DNA from 3 places in the Cytobacillus sp. FSL K6-0129 genome. Region 3 is predicted to be linked to each of the others. Evidence: riboswitches for the same ligand, from Rfam matches in the RefSeq annotation. Region 3 holds a riboswitch; each other region holds the start of a gene.

Region 1 (6,060 bases), 790 kb from region 3:
ATAATCCAGAGAAAAACGCGGCCGTTATTAAAAAAACAATGGCCATCCAAACTTGTTGTGACTGGCTTAATAAGATAATACAAAATCCTTCGAACATCAGTGCAATTAAGGCGATTCTCATTAGATGATTTTGCAATTTCTCTGCTACAGGAAAGCTTAGCATTAAACCAATTCCTAATGAACCATAGAATATGCCGACACCAACATCTCCTAAATGAAATTCTTGAACTGCATACACACTTAATAACACATTATCAATGCCATTAAATAGAGGAATTAACAGTTCTGATAGAAAAATGATTAATAATAAACTCGAATGAAAAATAACATCTTTAACGATGAAGAATGAACCTTTCTTCTTATTTTTGGACATTGATTCCTCAGTTCTTTCTCTATCAAGAACGCGCAATTTAGCTAACAAAACAGCAGCAATTAAAAAGGAAGCACCATTTACGAAAAAGGTAAAATTAGCACCGAATAAAGAAGTGACCACTCCACCTGAAAACGACCCTCCAATAAGAACAACTCCTACCATTACTTGTTCAAGGCTATTAACTTTTATCATATTTTTTTCCTTCACCATCAACGGAATGGCAGATTTTCTTGTTGGTGCATAAATGGCTTCACCTGCTGCTAAGAAAAAACTCGACAAATAAACGATCCAGACAGATGAAACATCATTTACAAACACAAACGACAAAGCAAACAGGATACGTCCTAAATCTGTGCAGACTAATATTTTCCTCCGTGAAAAACGGTCTGCCATCAATCCTCCTAGTGGGCCAAATAACAGAAACGGAATGACTCTTATCGCTAAAGCAAGACCAACAGCAAGGCCAGATCCTGTTACTTGCAATAACAGTGCTAACAACGCAACTTGACTAAATCGATCACCTATTCCATTGAGAACACCCGCAAAGAATAAGCGCGCATAGTCTTTCTCTTCTTTTAATATGGAGATCATTCTCGTCCCCTCCTCATATAATTAGATAATCATCTAATTTGATGTTAATCTAATATATGAATAATCGCAATCTTTATTTCAAAAAAAAAAGGAAAGTGCTTCATTACGAAACAAACTTTCCAATCAATTTTTATTCTCTCAAATTATTTACACTCATTCTTGGGGGCTCCTCTAACCATCCATTATCGATCATAATTCTTATATTTTCTCTAATAAACAACATGATATCTTTTACAAATAAACCTAATTTGATGTTGATGTCATCTCTTAAGCTAAAGCCTGCACCAAATCCTTGACTACCGAGACCGAAATTACTTAACAAAAAGGTTAGATACATCATTAATTTATCAGAAAATGGTGGAATGTTAGACTTAGTAAGCGATAACCCATGAATTGTCGGCACCCTAATATCATCCTTAATTAGGATGTCATATGTTCCCTCCAAAATATCCTTGCTGAGCTCTTTCCCTTTAATAAAATAGTCCTTCACTTCTGTATGAACTGCCGTTTGAGCAAATCCTGTCATAAGCATCATGCCAACTGTATTCGTTTGAATAGACTGGTTTAAATAACTAAACTCAATCGTATTAATATCTCTTTTGTCACCAAACAGGCGATAACCTTTTGTATAATTTATATCTGAGACGAAGTCGACCGTTGTAGGGACATTAATCAAATTAGGTAATGGGTAATACCCCTCGTCAACCGCATAATTTAAGAACTTTTGATAATATTTCTGCGTTACATTTGTCATCTCACGATATAAATCAATAATATCATTTCGGTAGGACGTTGCTATATGAAGGGTGTATAGTCCCATGCTAATTTCCTTTAACACCATACACAAAAGAATATCAAATCCCTCTCCAAAAATTTTAGGAGCTTTCAAGTTCACATCGGCATTAGTGAAGCCTTGAGGTATAACAGCACCCTCATCATTAAATATCTGTTCAATACGGTGGACATTTGGCTCTAACTCAGACCATAAACCTTGCATAAGCTTTTTCGCTTTTTTATCCTCGGACACTTCTATAAAATGTTCTAAAACCCTTAATATCATTGTTTTCTTCTGATAAGTAATCCACAGTGCACCAATTTCTGTAGATGTCATTTTACTTCGATTGACCATTCTGTCACCTACTTTTATAAAATAACCATTCTTGTGACTAAGTTTTGCTATTCTCCTACTAAATATTCCCTTTATATCAAAAAAGCTAGAGGACAGGGATAGTCGTTCCCTTACCTCCAGCTTTCTAAATTATCCCCAAAGCATACGAAAACGCATAGCTGCATCAATTACTCTAGCTGTCGCTCCTTCATGCCTGGATGCATACTTCTTTCGATTGACACAATCAATTAACATTTGATCACATTGATAACAATGGCCATATCGATCAATGCAGGCATCATGTTTCTGACAACAAGAATCCACATAATTGATGGGCTTGCCTGGACCGCTACAACCCGGGCCACAATACCGATAACCTCCAGGCAAACAAAAACCTTTTTTATTAAACCTGTTCACTATTTTCACCTTCTTATCCTTTTATATATATTACAAACAGTAAGTCCATTTCGCCTGTGACCTTACCTAATAGGGGAATATTTTTATCAATTTATTTCAGTGCTTATGGGTCAAATAACATAAAAAAGCCAACCTATCCAAAAAGGATAAGTTGGCAACTATTGAATTCGACTAAACTTAATCAAAGTAAATATAATTGGAACTATCGTGGCAAGTAAAAACACTGGCAGAAACCAAATGCTTAAAGAGTCCGCCCATCCTAATGCTACTCTAATGGATTGTATAAGTATAAAGCCGAATAATGCGAGGCAAATATTCTTTATGACATTTAGCATTTTTCTACTCGTTAAGTAAAATGCGGCTGCATTTGATTCATTGATGCGTGCAGGGTAATTATGAATATGAGGAAACCGTTCAAATATCCCCATCATGAACCATAGAAACACGCCGATAATTGGTAAGATAAATAATTCATATTTAGAACCCCACCGATCAACTTCCCCTGAAGCATTGTAATGACCCGGTACTTGTTCAGGTATAGCTGACCAAGAAACAACTAAGAATACAATCGACCCAATGAATACAATAAGACCAAGTATGTCGCATCCCCATTCCCATTTAGTACGAGGCAATTTAAGTACTGGTCTATCCATACCCCATTCCTCCTCTTTCCGTTCGTCTTTTTAATACATACGAAGGAAAGATAAAAAGGTTTCATCCATTAGATAATCAAAGGCAACTAGTTCATACAGGGAATTACGCGATGGCTCTATCCCCCTTTTCATGAAAGGAAACAGGCGCGTCGTAATGGTAAGATATCAGTGTTGATGGCTCTGTTTGAGAAAAATATTGTCATTCATACTGTATGAGGTGAATCGCCTGAGACATGCGATCAACAAAGTATATGGTAAAGGAATAAAGAATGGTTCTTTGATAAGCAGTTTAACTTCACACTTTTCACCCTTTATAATGCAAATCGTAATAAACCTACGTACATTGTTTTAACGCTTGCGTGATATCAGCCATCACATCTACAGGATCCTCTAAGCCAACAGAAAGGCGGATCATTTCGGGACTCACACCCGCCTCCGCTTGTTGTCCAGGTGAAAGACGAGCATGTGTTGTACTCGCTGGATGAATAATGAGCGTTTTCGCGTCACCAACATTTGCTAAATGTGATACCAGCTTTAGTGAGTTGATAAACCTTTTAGCTGTACTGATTCCCCCTTTGATGCCAAATGTAAAGATTGCACCTGCCCCACTCGGAAAATACTTTTTCCCGAGATGATATTGTGGATGGCTTTCTAACCCAGGGTAGTTCACCCAAGAAATATGAGGTAACTCTCCTAACCGTTTAGCCAAAACTTGTGCATTAGCGACTTGCTTTTCTACTCTGACACTTAATGACTCCAGACCTTGAATAAATAACCAGCTATTGAAGGCAGACAGCGTTGCCCCTAAGTCATGGCCAAGTTCAAATCTTGCTTTAAGAATAAAAGCTTTTTCCCTAGAAATTTCAACATAGCTGCGATTACCAATAGCAGGCTTTTTCTCATTAAAGGAAGGAAATCTTTCGTTACTCCATTCGAATCTTCCTCCATCTACAATCACCCCACCGATTGCCGTACCATGTCCACCAATAAATTTAGTTGCTGAATGAACGACTATATCCGCGCCAAATGCAAGTGGTTTTAGTAAAAATGGCGTAGTAAATGTATTATCTACTACTAATGGTAGGCCGTGACGTTTCGCTATCTCACTTAACTTTTCTAAATGTGCTACCTCCATATTCGGGTTGCCAATTGTCTCTGTGAAAATCGCCTTTGTCCTTTTATTAATTTTTCCTTCTAAAGATGTAAAGTCCGTCCCATCAACAAAATGAACATTGATACCGAATTTACTAAACGTTTCTGCAAATAAATGGTAGGTACCACCATAAAGAGCCTGTGTAGAAACTATCTCATCGCCTGCTCTTGCAAGTGTTAAAAGGGCAATGGAAATCGCTGCTTGCCCAGATGAAACAGCAAATGAGGCTACGCCACCTTCTAACTGTGCCATTCTCTCCTCAAACACTGCATTGGTTGGATTTGCATTCCTTGAATAAATAAAGCCAGGCTCTTGCATCTGAAATAAGCTTGCTGCATGATCGGTATCTTCAAACACATAGGATGAAGTCATGTATATTGGTACGGCTCTCGACTTTGTAACAGGATCTGGCACTTGCCCCCCATGAAGCGCTATTGTATCAAACTGGTGATGATTCATTTTTCATTCTCCTCTCACATTTCACTTATAATAAACAAACTCGACTCGGAACCATCTATCAGTGATGAGCTTTTGAATATGCCAGCACAATGGTTGTTTTTTCATAAATTGAATTTGAAACATCAATTTTTTATGTCCAACACCTTTTTTCAAGAGCAGAAAAAAGACCACTTTCAATAAAAAGAGATTGTACTCTTCCATCGAAAGCCGCCTTTAGTCGTCTAATCGGCATAGATAAAGCCCCTCTTGCTAAAGAAGAGGGGCTCACGATATATCGCCATATCCTCAACTTATCTATCTTGGAATTAGCACCGTTACCTAGTTTTGGTCGGTTGCTGAGGCTTCAAAGGGCCAGTCCCTCCACCTCTCTTGATAAATTGAATTTTTTAAATTTTAAGAGTCATTAATTATTAATCAGAATAACCTTATCATCCGGCGCTGTCAACAGCTTTTTATAATAAATCTTTTATGCAGCACAAAGTCTTTCTTTTGCCTTTATTACTGACACCCAATATTCAACTGGAGATACAAAGGATTGCAAATAATTCAGCTCTTTATTATACATAAGAGCCTCCACTAAAAGATAAACAGACGTATCATTTAAATCGTTAACAATCATATCAAGCAAAGTTGCTTTCATATTCATAATATCTTCATAATCATCGATGATAGCTAACTTATCATCTAAATATGAAAGAAAAGCTTGTAAATGAACAACCTCTTCTTGTAATTCCTTCCACCCTTTATCCTCAGCTAATACGTTTACATAATTAACAAATTGATTGTACTCTTCATGACTATCTCTTTTAATTTTCTCTGCTAATATATCAAAAAATACATGATTGGACATATCCTTGCTGTTCACTATTAGAGCACCACCTTTACTATTTATATAAAATTATAGACCTTCTCTTTTAAATATTCAATAAAATCACATGAAACTATTTTCAATTAAGGAGTCGGGTGGTGTGTAGTTTTAGTCTAAATTAAACCAAGTAGCTGGGATATAAGGGGGATACAATAATTTCTAATTTTTCTTACGCATTTGAATGAAAGGTGAAATCACCCTTCCACTACTAGATGCATATCCAGCTATTTATGTAAGCTTTGTTTTGCCCTTTTACCCGGCTCATACTTCAATTTGATTCTTTGTTAGCCTTGTTCCTCTCTTTTACATGGCTCATACTTCAATTTGATTCTTTGTTAGCTTCGTTTCTCTCTTTTACATGGCTCATACTTCGATTTGCTTCTTTTTAGCTTCGTTTTGCTCTTTTACATGGACCATAACTAAATCTCTTTTAGCTAT
Region 2 (6,060 bases), 450 kb from region 3:
AAAACGATGATCTTCTGTTCTTTCAATCTCTTTATCTAAAACATATACACCCTGAAGGACTGTTTCTGCTCCTAAACTGGATATAACTGGTTTCAATGCATAATCAATCATAAGTAAATGTCCGAATGAGCCCCCTATCACAAGCGGTAATACAGATTTATCAACGAAGCCTTTTTGAGGTAATAAATCCAAATAAGCTTTTAGTACACCTGTATAAGAGGCTTTAAATACTGGTGTTAATATAATTACAGCATCTGATTTTTCTACTTTTTCATTCGCTGCGATAATTGCTGGGCTATCAAATTTTGCATGAATTAAATCTTCAGCAGGTAGCTCCCTTACTGTAATTTGCTCATATGGCACGCCCTTTTTGTTTAAAAAAGCAATCGCTTCTTGCTCTAATCCGTTTAAACGGGAATTGTTTGATGTGCTTCCCGATATGATTACAACATTTGTCATCTTCAGACGCCTCCTATTTTGTAACTGTCAACTTACTAAATTTTTTACCAAAATGATGCTCTGGCAAATGGTCATACCCAAATAAATTCTTTCTTAAAGTACCTTCTTCATACTCTCTTCTTACGAGCCCCCTATCTTGTAGGATTGGAATGACATGCTCAACGAACTCTTCGAATGTACCTGGAGTGACGGCATATGCAACGTTAAACCCGTCAACTCCTGTCTCTTCTTTCCATCCTTCTAATTGATCAGCAACAGAGTGTGCTGTACCAACAGCCACTTGACCCATCCCGCCAACACCAACAAATTTGGCAATGTCATCGACCGTCCAACTCTTTGTAGAATCTATATTCGTAAATGTTTCAACGATTGACTGAATGGCGTCATTTTTAACGTACTCGATTGGTTGATTTGCTTTATACTCTGAGAAGTCGATACCACTCCACCCCCCAAATAACGCTAATGATCCTTCATAACTAGCATGGTTTTGATAGTCCTCATACTTAACTCTAGCATCTTCCTCTGTTTCACCGATAATAGGCGTGACGAGAGAGAGAATCTTTACTTCACTGGGGTCTCTCCCCTCCGCTCTTACTTCTTCCCTAATTTTATCGACTATTACTTTACCGGCTTCTTTTGTGGGCACACTTATAAAGACCAACTCTGCATGTTTAGCAGCAAACTTTCTCCCTCTTGTAGATGCACCCGCTTGAAAAATAACCGGTGTCCTTTGCAGAGAAGGTTCACATAGATGTGCACCTGGCACCTTAAAATATTTCCCTTCATGGTTAATATCGTGAACTTTACTTGGATCTGTATAGAGCCCTTTTTCCTTGTCTAAAACCACTGCGTCGTCTTCCCAGCTTTGTTCCCACAGTTTATATGTGACATCTAAATATTCATCAGCTATCTCATAACGTTCATCATGGCTGATTTGTTGATCTAGTCCTATATTTAGTGCGGCACTATTTAAATAAGATGTGACAATATTCCAACCTATTCTTCCTTTTGTTAAATGATCGAGAGTGGACATCCTCCTTGCAAATACATATGGATGTTCAAAACTAGTTGAAACCGTTAGACCAAACCCTAAATGTTTTGTTACTTGCGCCATTATAGGAACAACGAAAGCAGGATCATTAACTGGCACCTGTACCCCTTGTTTAACCGCTGCTTCTCTAGAATTTTGATAAACATCATATGTACCAAGCACATCTGCCAGGAAAATGGCATCAAAACGTCCCTTTTCAAGTACTTGAGCCAAATGTGTCCAATATGATATGTCTTTATAAGTGGAAGATTGATCATCCTTATGTGTCCATAGTCCTGGTGATTGATGCCCAGCGCAGTTCATATCAAAAGCATTGAGGTACATTCTTTTCGCGGTCATTTTTAATTCTCCTTTAGTGATCATATTTTATAAAAAACTCATCAAGTGCTTTACTTAAACCACCTTTTCCAAATTTGATTCTCGTTTTATTGTTTCGATTTTCAATTTGATTCGAGGCAAAATCCAAAAACGCGATGACGAACAGTCTCCTAACAATTATTGAATGCAACCCTTTGTCATAAAGCGATTGTTCAACCGTATGGAAGATTCCTTTATTAATATTAAAAGATTGACAACACCATCTAATAAAGTGAAAGTCAGGTAGATTCAAGTACATGCAGCCTGATAGGTTTTTAGCTACATTGGGTGCTTGATTACTAATTGTTGACTGCATGTAACTCACTCCTTTTCATTTGCTCCATTCCATCATTTTTTATTTTGTTGTTTCTTTTTCAGAGCAAATCGTTTCTTCTCGGTAATGTCAATTTGGGTAATATCCCCTTCGTGTACAGTAATGGTGACACAACCATATTCGAGTTCCTTTAATGTTGTGAGAATGGTATGAATTTTATCTTGATCAATGTGTTTTTCCATAAAATTCTCCTTTATGGGACTTATTTTAGTCTTTTTACAAGCTCCTCTATTTCTGTAAGTGTTAACTGTTCTAATTCATGTCGCTTGAACTTTATTTCATCTATAGTAAGCATAAGGTTGATTAAGGTTTGTTTTCTCTTTGCTATCGCTTTTTGTAAAAACTTAGCCAACCTCTTTCCCCCCCCACTCGGTGTTCTTTTTTTCTTCATTCATCGTATCTAGAAATTCTGTTGTATCCTGAATAATTTTGGTCTGATCATAATCCATGGATGCTACATGATATGAGTTGTAAAGGACTCGAAGCCATTTATGATCTGTTTGAATTTCGATAAAAATACGATCTGTATTCTCTGGAGGTACAACATGATCATGGATAGACTTAAAGCATAATATTGGGCAATGAATTTGAGATAAACTTTTTCCTGCGTCACTCATTACCTTTTGTAAAGAGTGAACTGCTTTTACCGGAATATTATCGTAAGTAATTTCATGTATAGTCGGATTTTTGATATCTGGGCTACCTTCGTCAATATAGTGTTTCTCATCGTAATATCTTAAATACTCGTAATCTGGTAATGTCAGTGCAGTATTAATTAGGATCAGTCCATCCAGCTCTCCATATTTCTTAGCTAACAACAGCGCTAATGCACCGCCCATAGATTGACCTAAACAATAGACTTGTTTGCACTTCTCCTTTAATTGCTTATAAGCTGTAACAACATCATTGAACCAATCATCAGAACCATATAACTCTAAATCTCTGCTTTTTGTTCCATGTCCCGTGAGCCTTGGGGCATGAACAGTAAAACCCCTATTTGCAAGTTCCGCACCCAAGTCCTCAATGCTCTGCGGTGTTCCAACAAAGCCATGAATGAGGAGAATACCAATGTCCCCACCTTCATAATAAAAAGAATCTGCACCTGGTATAACTGTTGATTCTACTCTTTTCATTTTTTCGTCCTCCTTTATATTGCAACATTTTGGTGGACAATGGTTGACTACCATTGCCGATTTTTCCCGTTGATGTAAATCTAGCTGCACTACTGCCTTTGGAGGTCCAATCAGCAACTTTAATTCCAACTTAACAAATAGGTTTAATCAGTTTAAAAACAGCATTTGTATAGAGGAGATCATCCCTTGGTGATTAAATCATGCAAAATAAAAAACCTCTTCTGACAAGAAGAGGTTAAAGTTCCGTTCTTTATCTCTCCTTATCTTTCAAGCAACAGCTTGCTGGAATTGGCACAGTGCAATAAATTGCCTGTTGCCGAGGCTTCAAAGGGCCAGTCCCTCCACCTCTCTGGATAAGAAAAATCATATTAAATTTTATATCATTTACTCTATAATATTTATCAATATTTGTCAATTATTTTTTAAAAATTAAGATGATTTACTCATTCGCCCATCCATTCTGGCTTATGAAAACCTTTAAAGTTTTCTTCAATTACTTTTGCAAATTCCTCCGACTCTATGGCTTCAATGATATCCTTTGCCATTTGGGCGTCTTTATCTTCTTTACGAACAACAATCCTATTTTGGATTTCCTCAGGAATTTGATCCCGATAAATGGCTGTTGTTAAATCTAATCCTGCAGCAACCGCAAAGTTACCATTAACAGCAGCAAGATCAACTGATTCAAGAGACCTTGGCAGTTGGGCTGCATCTACTTCATGGAATTTCAAATTTTTCGGGTTAGATAATACATCATTTACTGTTGCATTGACTGGGTTTATATCATCTTTCAATTCTATTAAACCAGCATCACGCGCAACTGTTAATCCTCTCGCTAAGTTTGTAGGATCATTAGCAATGGCCATCGTGCTGCCATCTTTCACTTCTTCAAGGGAGTTGAATTTTTCTGAATAAATACCAATTGGAGCTGTAGGAACAGAAATAATATCTACTAGATCCATCCCTTTTTCAGTGTTAAAATTCTCTAAGTACACTTTATGTTGAAATAAATTACCATCCAAATCTCCACTATCTAAAGCAATATTCGGTTGAACATAATCATTAAATTCCTTTACTTCTACTTTGTACCCTTTTTCCTCAAGTAGTGGTGCTACACCTTGCTCAAGCATATCACTATAAGGAACTGTCGCCCCTAAGACCATCTCTTTCTTTTCTTCGCCGGATGAACCTGATGTCCCACATGCACTTAAAACAGTGCAACAAGTCAGTACAAAAAATAATAACCAAACTTTTCTCATACCCTTCACCTCTTATTTTAATTATTTATCTTTTCACCTTTACGATATTTACTTCCTGGATGACCACTCGGTAAAAGGGGCGAGCCATGAGTAAAAAGCTTTTCTCTTAACGTACCCTTTTTGTATTCCTTTTTATATAAACCACGTTCTTGTAGAATCGGAATAACAAGCTCAATAAAATCTTCCAAATCTGCTGGCGTTACTAAATGATTTAAATTAAAACCATCGACACCAGAGGCTTCAAACTGATATTGAATTTGGTCTGCTACTTCTGATGGATTGCCGACAATTATATTGTCTCTATCTAATCCTTCTAATTTTGAAATCGCTTCTTTAATCGATAGTCTTTTCTTCGCATCTTTCGTTAATGAAGCAGCTTTATAATGCCCATGCTCTGTAGCTTTAAATTCAAATGGGTTATCTAACTCATCCTTTGTAAATTCCGCAACATTATAACCGCTTGCGCCCCCAAACTGTGCTTTCGCTGCATCTGCACTCCATAATTGGTTGTATTCAGCAAATTTCTCTTCCGCTTCTTCAGTTGTCTTACCTACGATGACTGTTAGGAAAGTGAATATTTTAATATCTTCCGGATTCCTGCCATATTCTTCCGCTTGTTTTCGAATATCCTCTGTATAATGTCTTACTCTTTCAGGTGTTGGCCCACCTACAAATACACATTCTGCATGTTTTGCTGCAAAAGCACGTCCTTTAGGAGAAGTCCCTGCTTGATATAAAACAGGTGTTCTTTGTTGTGACGGTTCTGTTAAATGCGGTCCTTCGACATCAAAATATTCTCCTTTATGGTGAATTTCATGGATTTTCTTACGGTCGATTAATACCCCTTGTGCTGTATCTTCTATCACTGCTCCATCTTCCCAGCTTGATTCCCACAGTTTATAAACGACATCCATATATTCATCGGCAATTTCATAACGCTTATCGTGTTTGATCATATCTTTGAAACCAAAATTTCTTGCTGCATTAGGAAGATAAGAAGTAACGATATTCCATGCCACTCTTCCTTTTGTCAAATGATCTAATGTGGAAAACCGTCTTGCCTGCCCAAAAGGTGGCTCATATGTTGTACTCACCGTTAATGCAAATGACAGATGCTCTGTCACTGCTGCCATAGCAGGGATGACAAACGCCCCATCATTAACAGGAAACTGTAATCCATCGTTAATTGAAGGTTCTTTACTTTCTTTATACGTATCATAAACACCTAATACATCCGCAAAAAAGACAGCATCGAATTTTCCCTTCTCGAGTGTTTTGGCTAATTCCATCCAATAATTAATATCTTTATAGGCACGATGTCGTTTGGAATCTTTATGCTTCCATAGCCCATGAGAATTGTGCATTGCACTTGTCATTTCAAATGCATTCAATATCATTTGTTTTTTATAACTCATACTGCCATTACCTCCTCTAATACTTCTACAAAAGAAGCATAATAATGTATTT
Region 3 (6,060 bases):
GGTCTAGAGCCCGCTAGATAAAGATAATCTTCATGAATTCTAAGATGGAAAGTTTCAATGTCGACCCCTTCGTATTTTTTTGCAGCAATCGCTAAACCATAAGCAGCAGTAATTCCAATAGCTGGCGCCCCTCTTACTTTCAACTGAATAATTGCCTCAAAGACATCTTCAATGGTTTCGAGTTCTATCCATCTTGTTTGATGGGGTAATAAGGTTTGATCAAGAATTTTCAATCTACCTTCTTGCCATTCAATTGGTGTTGGTATACTCATGATGTATACGCCTCCAGTTCCTTAAGAAGTTGCGAGATTGTTACTATGTTTTTGCGATTAATAATCAAGGATGAACCTAATTGAATCGTTGCCTTCTTCACATATAATCTAATTGAACTATCTTCTATTCCATCAAGATCCTTCACATGCGACAATCCGATTGTTCTCCGAATTAATTCACACCCTACTACTCCGATAGCATCTTTAAATACTTTAGCTAGAAAAGACTCTAGAGCGCCTGGTACTTTCGTAAAAGGATTAACAACAGAATTTTGCCAAGCTTCTGAAAAATATTGAGAAAACACATCCCATACTTCTTCTATCTGTTGAAGAATAACGATTCTATCGTTTTCGTTTCGTACAAGTACTTGGAAAATGAGATGGGCAATATATTGACCGACATCAAATCCAATCGGACCATAAAAGCCGAACTCAGGATCGATCACCTTCGTCTCACTCTTACTCGCAAATATACTCCCTGTATGTAGGTCACCATGTAGTAAGCTCTCTGCTTCTGTGAGAAAAGCATATTTTATTTTGGCTACTTCAAGTTTCAACTTGTCATTAGCCCATAGTTGCTGAACCACTTCAGCCAACTCAGCTTCAAAATCATTCGTTTCCACATCAAAAAATGGATCGGTGAATACTAAATCCTCAGTGATTTTACATAGTTCAGGATTTGAAAATTTAGCGACCAATTTCTTTTTCTCAAACGGATGAAGAGCAAAATCTGAAGTTGAAAACAATGTCTTTGCTAAGTACTCACCAATATGAGCTGATAAATTCGGATAATGATCCCCTTGAATCAATCCGTCTCTTACAATTGTCAAATGGGAAAGATCCTCCATCACAGTTAATGCTAGCTCTTCATCTGATGCTAGTACTGCTGGGAGGAGGTGAGGAACGAATTCACCATGCTTCTTAAGCACTTCTGCCTCCAGTTTTGCACGTTTAAGTGTTAGAGGCCAGCTTTCTCCGACTACTTTTGCATAAGGGAGTGCTTGCTTAATAATTACACTTTTATGATTAGAAGTAATACGGTAAACATAATTCAAATTACCATCACCAATCTCTTCCACCGTCATTTTTTCATCCGGTAAAAACAGTTTTAAACTCTTCACGTATTCACACGCTGATTCCTCTGTCAAAGCGCGATAACCTATATTATCTAAAACAGCCATATCTCTTCCCCCTTATTTCTTTATTTATCTGTGGCACAAAACAGGGGTGACTACATGAAGAGATGTAGTCGGACCTGCTTTGTCATTACAGAAACAAAAATGCCCCTTTCCTTTACAGAAAGAGGCATTCGTCATTACGATTTTGCCTCTCATCTTTCAGAATAACTTCTGAATGGAATTAGCACCGTGCCTTACATTAGGCGCAGAAATTCTCTAGCTGCGCCTCGTTTCACAACGATATTACGGTCGGTTGCTGGGTTTCATCGGGCCATATTTCCCTCCACCTGCTCTTGATAAGAGTATAAAAGATTCATTTTTTGAAATATCTTGAGCAAATACTAGCACCGTTTATAAAAAAGTGTCAATCTTTTTTTTAAAACTTTTCATCTTTTTAAGGTTAAAAGAATTTTGTCATATAACGTAAAAAATTCTCTGTTGACAGATAAAACACCTGGTGACATAATACAATTGTGCAAAAATTTAAAACGATAATCATAAATTTTCTTATCAAGAGCAGGCGGAGGGACGAGCCCGATGAAGCCCGGCAACCGATTCTAAATGAACACGGTGCTAATTCTTGCAGCAATCATGCTGACAGATAAGGAGAAGGTTCTATCACTGCGAACTAACCCTCTTCTTATTGATTAAGAAGAGGGTTTTTTATTGTCAATGTTAATTCGAAATCATCAGGGAGGGTTCTCATATGGGAGATGTAATTGCAACTTATCAAGTATACGCAAGACCCGGTTCATTAGAGAAAAAAGCAGAGGATATCGCTTTAGGATTAACGATAGGCTCGTGGACAGCGTTACCATTACTTGAGCAAAAACAATTACTAAAACATAAAGGCAGAGTCACTGCACTACAAGAATTTTATGATGATGAACATCCCAATCGATTCGGTGAAGTAAGGTGCGAAATTAGTATCGCCTACCCTACATATAATTTCACATTTGATATTCCAGCAATCTTAACAACTGTATTTGGAAAGTTATCTCTAGATGGTGAAGTAAAATTATTAAATCTGGAATTTGATAATGAGGATCTTTCCCGTTTTCCTGGACCAAAATTCGGTATAAAAAATATAAGATCGAAACTAAATATTCAAGACCGCCCATTACTTATGAGTATATTTAAAGGCATTATCGGCAGGGATATTCACTTTTTAAGAGAACAGTTAAGAGACCAGGCTATGGGGGGCGTTGATATTGTAAAAGATGATGAAATTCTTTTTGATGTCAACATCTCTTTTGAAGACCGAATTATCGCAGGTAAAGAAATACTAGATGAAGTCTATGAAAAGACTGGAAAAAGGACACTTTATGCAGTCAATTTATCTGGGAGAACAATGGATTTAGTAGATAAAGCAAAACATGCGAGCGAATTAGGTGCGGATGCATTATTATTCAATGTTCACACTTACGGTCTAGATATGCTCCAAACACTAGCTGAAAACAATGAAGTGCAGTTACCTATCATGGCACATCCTGCATATAGTGGGGCCTATACTTCTTCAAACTTCTATGGTGTGGCTCCTGATTTATTACTCGGTAATCTTACTCGCTTAGCAGGCGCAGATTTCTCTTTATTTCCTTCTCCATATGGTTCTGTTGCCATGGAAAAAGAAAAAACCTTAGCTATCGCTAGACAGTTAACCGAAGAAAATGGCTTGAATCAGGCATTCCCGGTCCCTTCAGCAGGCATTCATCCAGGTTTAGTGCCGTTGCTTTATCATGACTTTGGCAATGATTGTATAATTAATGCTGGCGGCGGGGTCCATGGTCATCCTGAAGGAGCAGCAGCTGGCGTGAGAGCTTTTAGGCAAGCCATTGATCACGTCATACAACAAAATACTCATCGTGCAACAAAAGCGCAAGAATTAGAAGCAGCATTAGCAAAATGGGGAGGTACGTCATAAAAGATGACAAAACCAATGATTTTTTGTGATTTCGATGGAACAATTACGAATAACGACAACATTGTAAAGATTATGGAGCATTTCGGTCCTATTGAGGCAAAACAGATCAAGGAAGATATTTTAGCTCAAAATATCTCTATCCAAGAGGGTGTTAAAAATCTCTTCTCACTTTTACCAACAAGTAAAAAAGAAGAGATTATCCATTTTGTATTAAATAGTGCAGAAATTCGTGAAGGATTTTCAGCTTTTGTTAGATATACACATGAAAACGGTATCCCTCTTTATATTGTTAGTGGTGGGATTGACTTTTTTTTAGAACCAGTACTTGAACCTTATGGGCCATTTACGAAAGTATTTTGCAATCACGCAAGCTTTGCTTTAGAAACAATAGATATTCACTATCCACACCAGTGTGATGAACTATGTTCTTCACAAGGTTGCGGCTGTTGTAAACCAACCATTATTAGAAAACACTCTTCTCCTGAACACTTTAATATTCTTATTGGAGATTCGATTACAGACTTTGAAGCAGCCAAAATAGCAGATGCCGTACTTGCTAGAGATTTCTTAATTCAAAAATGTGAAGAAACTGGTATTTCTTATACACCTTTCGAAACCTTCCATGATTGCATTGAATACCTCGATGAACTAGTTGGTGCGAAATCATGACAACGTATGAAACAAAGTGGGATACATTAGCTGATATTAAAGATGAATTAGCAGCCAGAGATTGGTTTATGGGTACTAGTGGTAATTTATCCATTCGCGTAGATGAAAACAGCTTTTTAGTCACTTCAAGCGGACTTGATAAAAGAAAGAGAACAGCTAATGATTTTTTATTAGTAGACTTAGAAGGAAAGCCCCTAGAAAACACGTCATCTAAACCTTCAGCTGAGACTTTATTACATTGTGAAATTTATAAGAAAACGTCATCAGGAGCAAGTCTTCATGTTCATACAGTTGCTAATAATGTTATTTCTGAGCTTTTCTATCAAGAAGGTGTAGTATCTTTTCAGCATCAAGAGTTAATTAAAGCATTTGGACTATGGGGAGAAGATGATATACTCACCATCCCGATCATTCGCAATGATGCGGATATCCCTACATTAGCGGATCACTTTTCTGCTTACGTCAGCAAAGAGAAAGGTGCAGTCTTAATTCACAACCACGGGATTACTGTTTGGGGAGTCGATGGGTTTGAAGCGAAAAAATTATTAGAGGCTTGCGAATTTTTATTTCAATATAAATTATCTCTTATTCAATTAAAAGGAGGCGTTTTACATGGCCATTATTAAATTCAAAAACGAAGAAAAAGTGATTACTGATCAACAAGAGGTATCTACATTTTTAACTGCACAAGAAGTCATCTATGAAAATTGGAACATTGAGCAATTAGAAGTGACATTACACGAAAAATACGATTTATCTGATGATGAAAAGCAAGCCATACTAGATGCATTTTCAACTGAAATCAAAACCATTTCTGAAAAGCGCGGCTACAAAGCTGCAGATGTTATTTCACTTTCAGACAGTACGCCAAATTTAGATGAATTATTAATTAACTTTCAAAGAGAACACCATCATACCGATGATGAAGTCCGCTTCATCGTAAGTGGGCATGGAGTCTTTATTATCCAAGGAAAAGATGAATCGTTTTTTGAAGTCCATTTAGATCCAGGTGATTTAATTTCTGTACCCGTAAACACGCGCCACTATTTTACTTTATCTGATGATCGAAAAGTTGTTGCTATTCGCCTGTTTGTTACACCAGAAGGTTGGGTACCTGTTTACGAGAAAGAAAAATTGAACGCTTAATATCAGGGAGGCTCCTTCATAATCGGGGGCCTCTCCTTATTTCTCTAAATAATAGATAAAAAATTCGCTCCATTCTCCACTATCAAATGAAAATTGAGACTGTTTCTCTTCATATTTAAAACCAATAGATTCTGCTAAATGAATGGAGGCGAGGTTATCACTATCAATATGTAATTCTATTCTTTCAGGTTGTAAATATTCAAAAATAAAAGGTATGATCGTTACTACGCTTTCTTTTCCATATCCTTTTCGCCAATATTGATTGTGAATTGCATAACCAAGTAGTACTAACTCCTTGCCATTCCTCTGTGTTCGATACAATTCTATTTTTCCTATATGTGCACCATCATTTTCTCTAAATATACCAAACTCAGATAATTGCCAGGCATCATCTTGCTTGCTCCATTGCTCGATTTTCTTCTTGAATTTTTCTTTAGTATAAGCAGGTAAATCTTGTGGGCGTCCTTCATCATGACGTGATTGCGATACTAAACGGTTCTTTAATCCCGCTATCCAAGCTTCGTAATCTTCATACATATACGATCGAATGACGAGACGGTTACTTTTCAACTGCATGTCTTTCGCTCCATTCTATCAGAAATTAGGACCGCCTTTTTATAAGTTATTGTGAGTAGATACTATATGTGTACAAGTACTCTTCCTCTCGTTTCTCCTTTTAAAAGCAATGGCAAGACATGCTCAACTTCACTCAATGAAACTTCTTGAAAAATAAACTGATCAAACGGAAGTTTATCACTTTCTTCCGCTAATAGTTCCCAAGCTTCTTTCCTCATCTCCATTGGACAAAAAACGGAATCAACTCCCAAGAGACTCACCCCACGTAAAATAAAAGGAAAAACCGTCGTAGGTAAAT

What was found. Region 3 has a riboswitch for S-adenosylmethionine ahead of MHI57_RS21485 (2,3-diketo-5-methylthiopentyl-1-phosphate enolase). Riboswitches for the same ligand answer to the same signal wherever they lie in the genome.
Region 1: linked by a shared signal. The riboswitch ahead of MHI57_RS17230 (O-acetylhomoserine aminocarboxypropyltransferase/cysteine synthase family protein) and the one ahead of MHI57_RS21485 (2,3-diketo-5-methylthiopentyl-1-phosphate enolase) in region 3 are both predicted to bind S-adenosylmethionine.
Region 2: linked by a shared signal. The riboswitch ahead of MHI57_RS23485 (alpha/beta hydrolase) and the one ahead of MHI57_RS21485 (2,3-diketo-5-methylthiopentyl-1-phosphate enolase) in region 3 are both predicted to bind S-adenosylmethionine.

What each region holds. Positions count from the first base shown of each region.
Region 1 covers NZ_JBBOXM010000001.1:3,419,509-3,425,568, reverse strand. Annotated here, with positions in the region: gene MHI57_RS17250 (MFS transporter) at 1-964, opposite strand, end outside; gene MHI57_RS17245 (DUF3231 family protein) at 1,095-2,093, opposite strand; gene MHI57_RS17240 (Parvovirus coat protein VP1-like protein) at 2,223-2,489, opposite strand; gene MHI57_RS17235 (DUF1648 domain-containing protein) at 2,648-3,142, opposite strand; gene MHI57_RS17230 (O-acetylhomoserine aminocarboxypropyltransferase/cysteine synthase family protein) at 3,477-4,754, opposite strand; SAM riboswitch class I at 5,042-5,133, opposite strand; gene MHI57_RS17225 (hypothetical protein) at 5,221-5,619, opposite strand; gene MHI57_RS17220 (hypothetical protein) at 5,986-6,060, opposite strand, start outside.
Region 2 covers NZ_JBBOXM010000001.1:4,654,433-4,660,492, reverse strand. Annotated here, with positions in the region: gene ssuE (NADPH-dependent FMN reductase) at 1-459, opposite strand, end outside; gene MHI57_RS23505 (LLM class flavin-dependent oxidoreductase) at 473-1,849, opposite strand; gene MHI57_RS23500 (hypothetical protein) at 1,863-2,183, opposite strand; gene MHI57_RS23495 (YezD family protein) at 2,216-2,383, opposite strand; gene MHI57_RS23490 (hypothetical protein) at 2,404-2,553, opposite strand; gene MHI57_RS23485 (alpha/beta hydrolase) at 2,546-3,334, opposite strand; SAM riboswitch class I at 3,592-3,694, opposite strand; gene MHI57_RS23480 (MetQ/NlpA family ABC transporter substrate-binding protein) at 3,778-4,593, opposite strand; gene MHI57_RS23475 (LLM class flavin-dependent oxidoreductase) at 4,611-6,008, opposite strand.
Region 3 covers NZ_JBBOXM010000001.1:4,207,996-4,214,055, reverse strand. Annotated here, with positions in the region: gene mtnA (S-methyl-5-thioribose-1-phosphate isomerase) at 1-272, opposite strand, end outside; gene mtnK (S-methyl-5-thioribose kinase) at 269-1,453, opposite strand; SAM riboswitch class I at 1,600-1,753, opposite strand; SAM riboswitch class I at 1,955-2,058, shown strand; gene MHI57_RS21485 (2,3-diketo-5-methylthiopentyl-1-phosphate enolase) at 2,157-3,371, shown strand; gene MHI57_RS21480 (2-hydroxy-3-keto-5-methylthiopentenyl-1-phosphate phosphatase) at 3,375-4,040, shown strand; gene MHI57_RS21475 (methylthioribulose 1-phosphate dehydratase) at 4,037-4,666, shown strand; gene MHI57_RS21470 (1,2-dihydroxy-3-keto-5-methylthiopentene dioxygenase) at 4,653-5,186, shown strand; gene MHI57_RS21465 (GNAT family N-acetyltransferase) at 5,223-5,762, opposite strand; gene MHI57_RS21460 (acrylyl-CoA reductase family protein) at 5,825-6,060, opposite strand, start outside.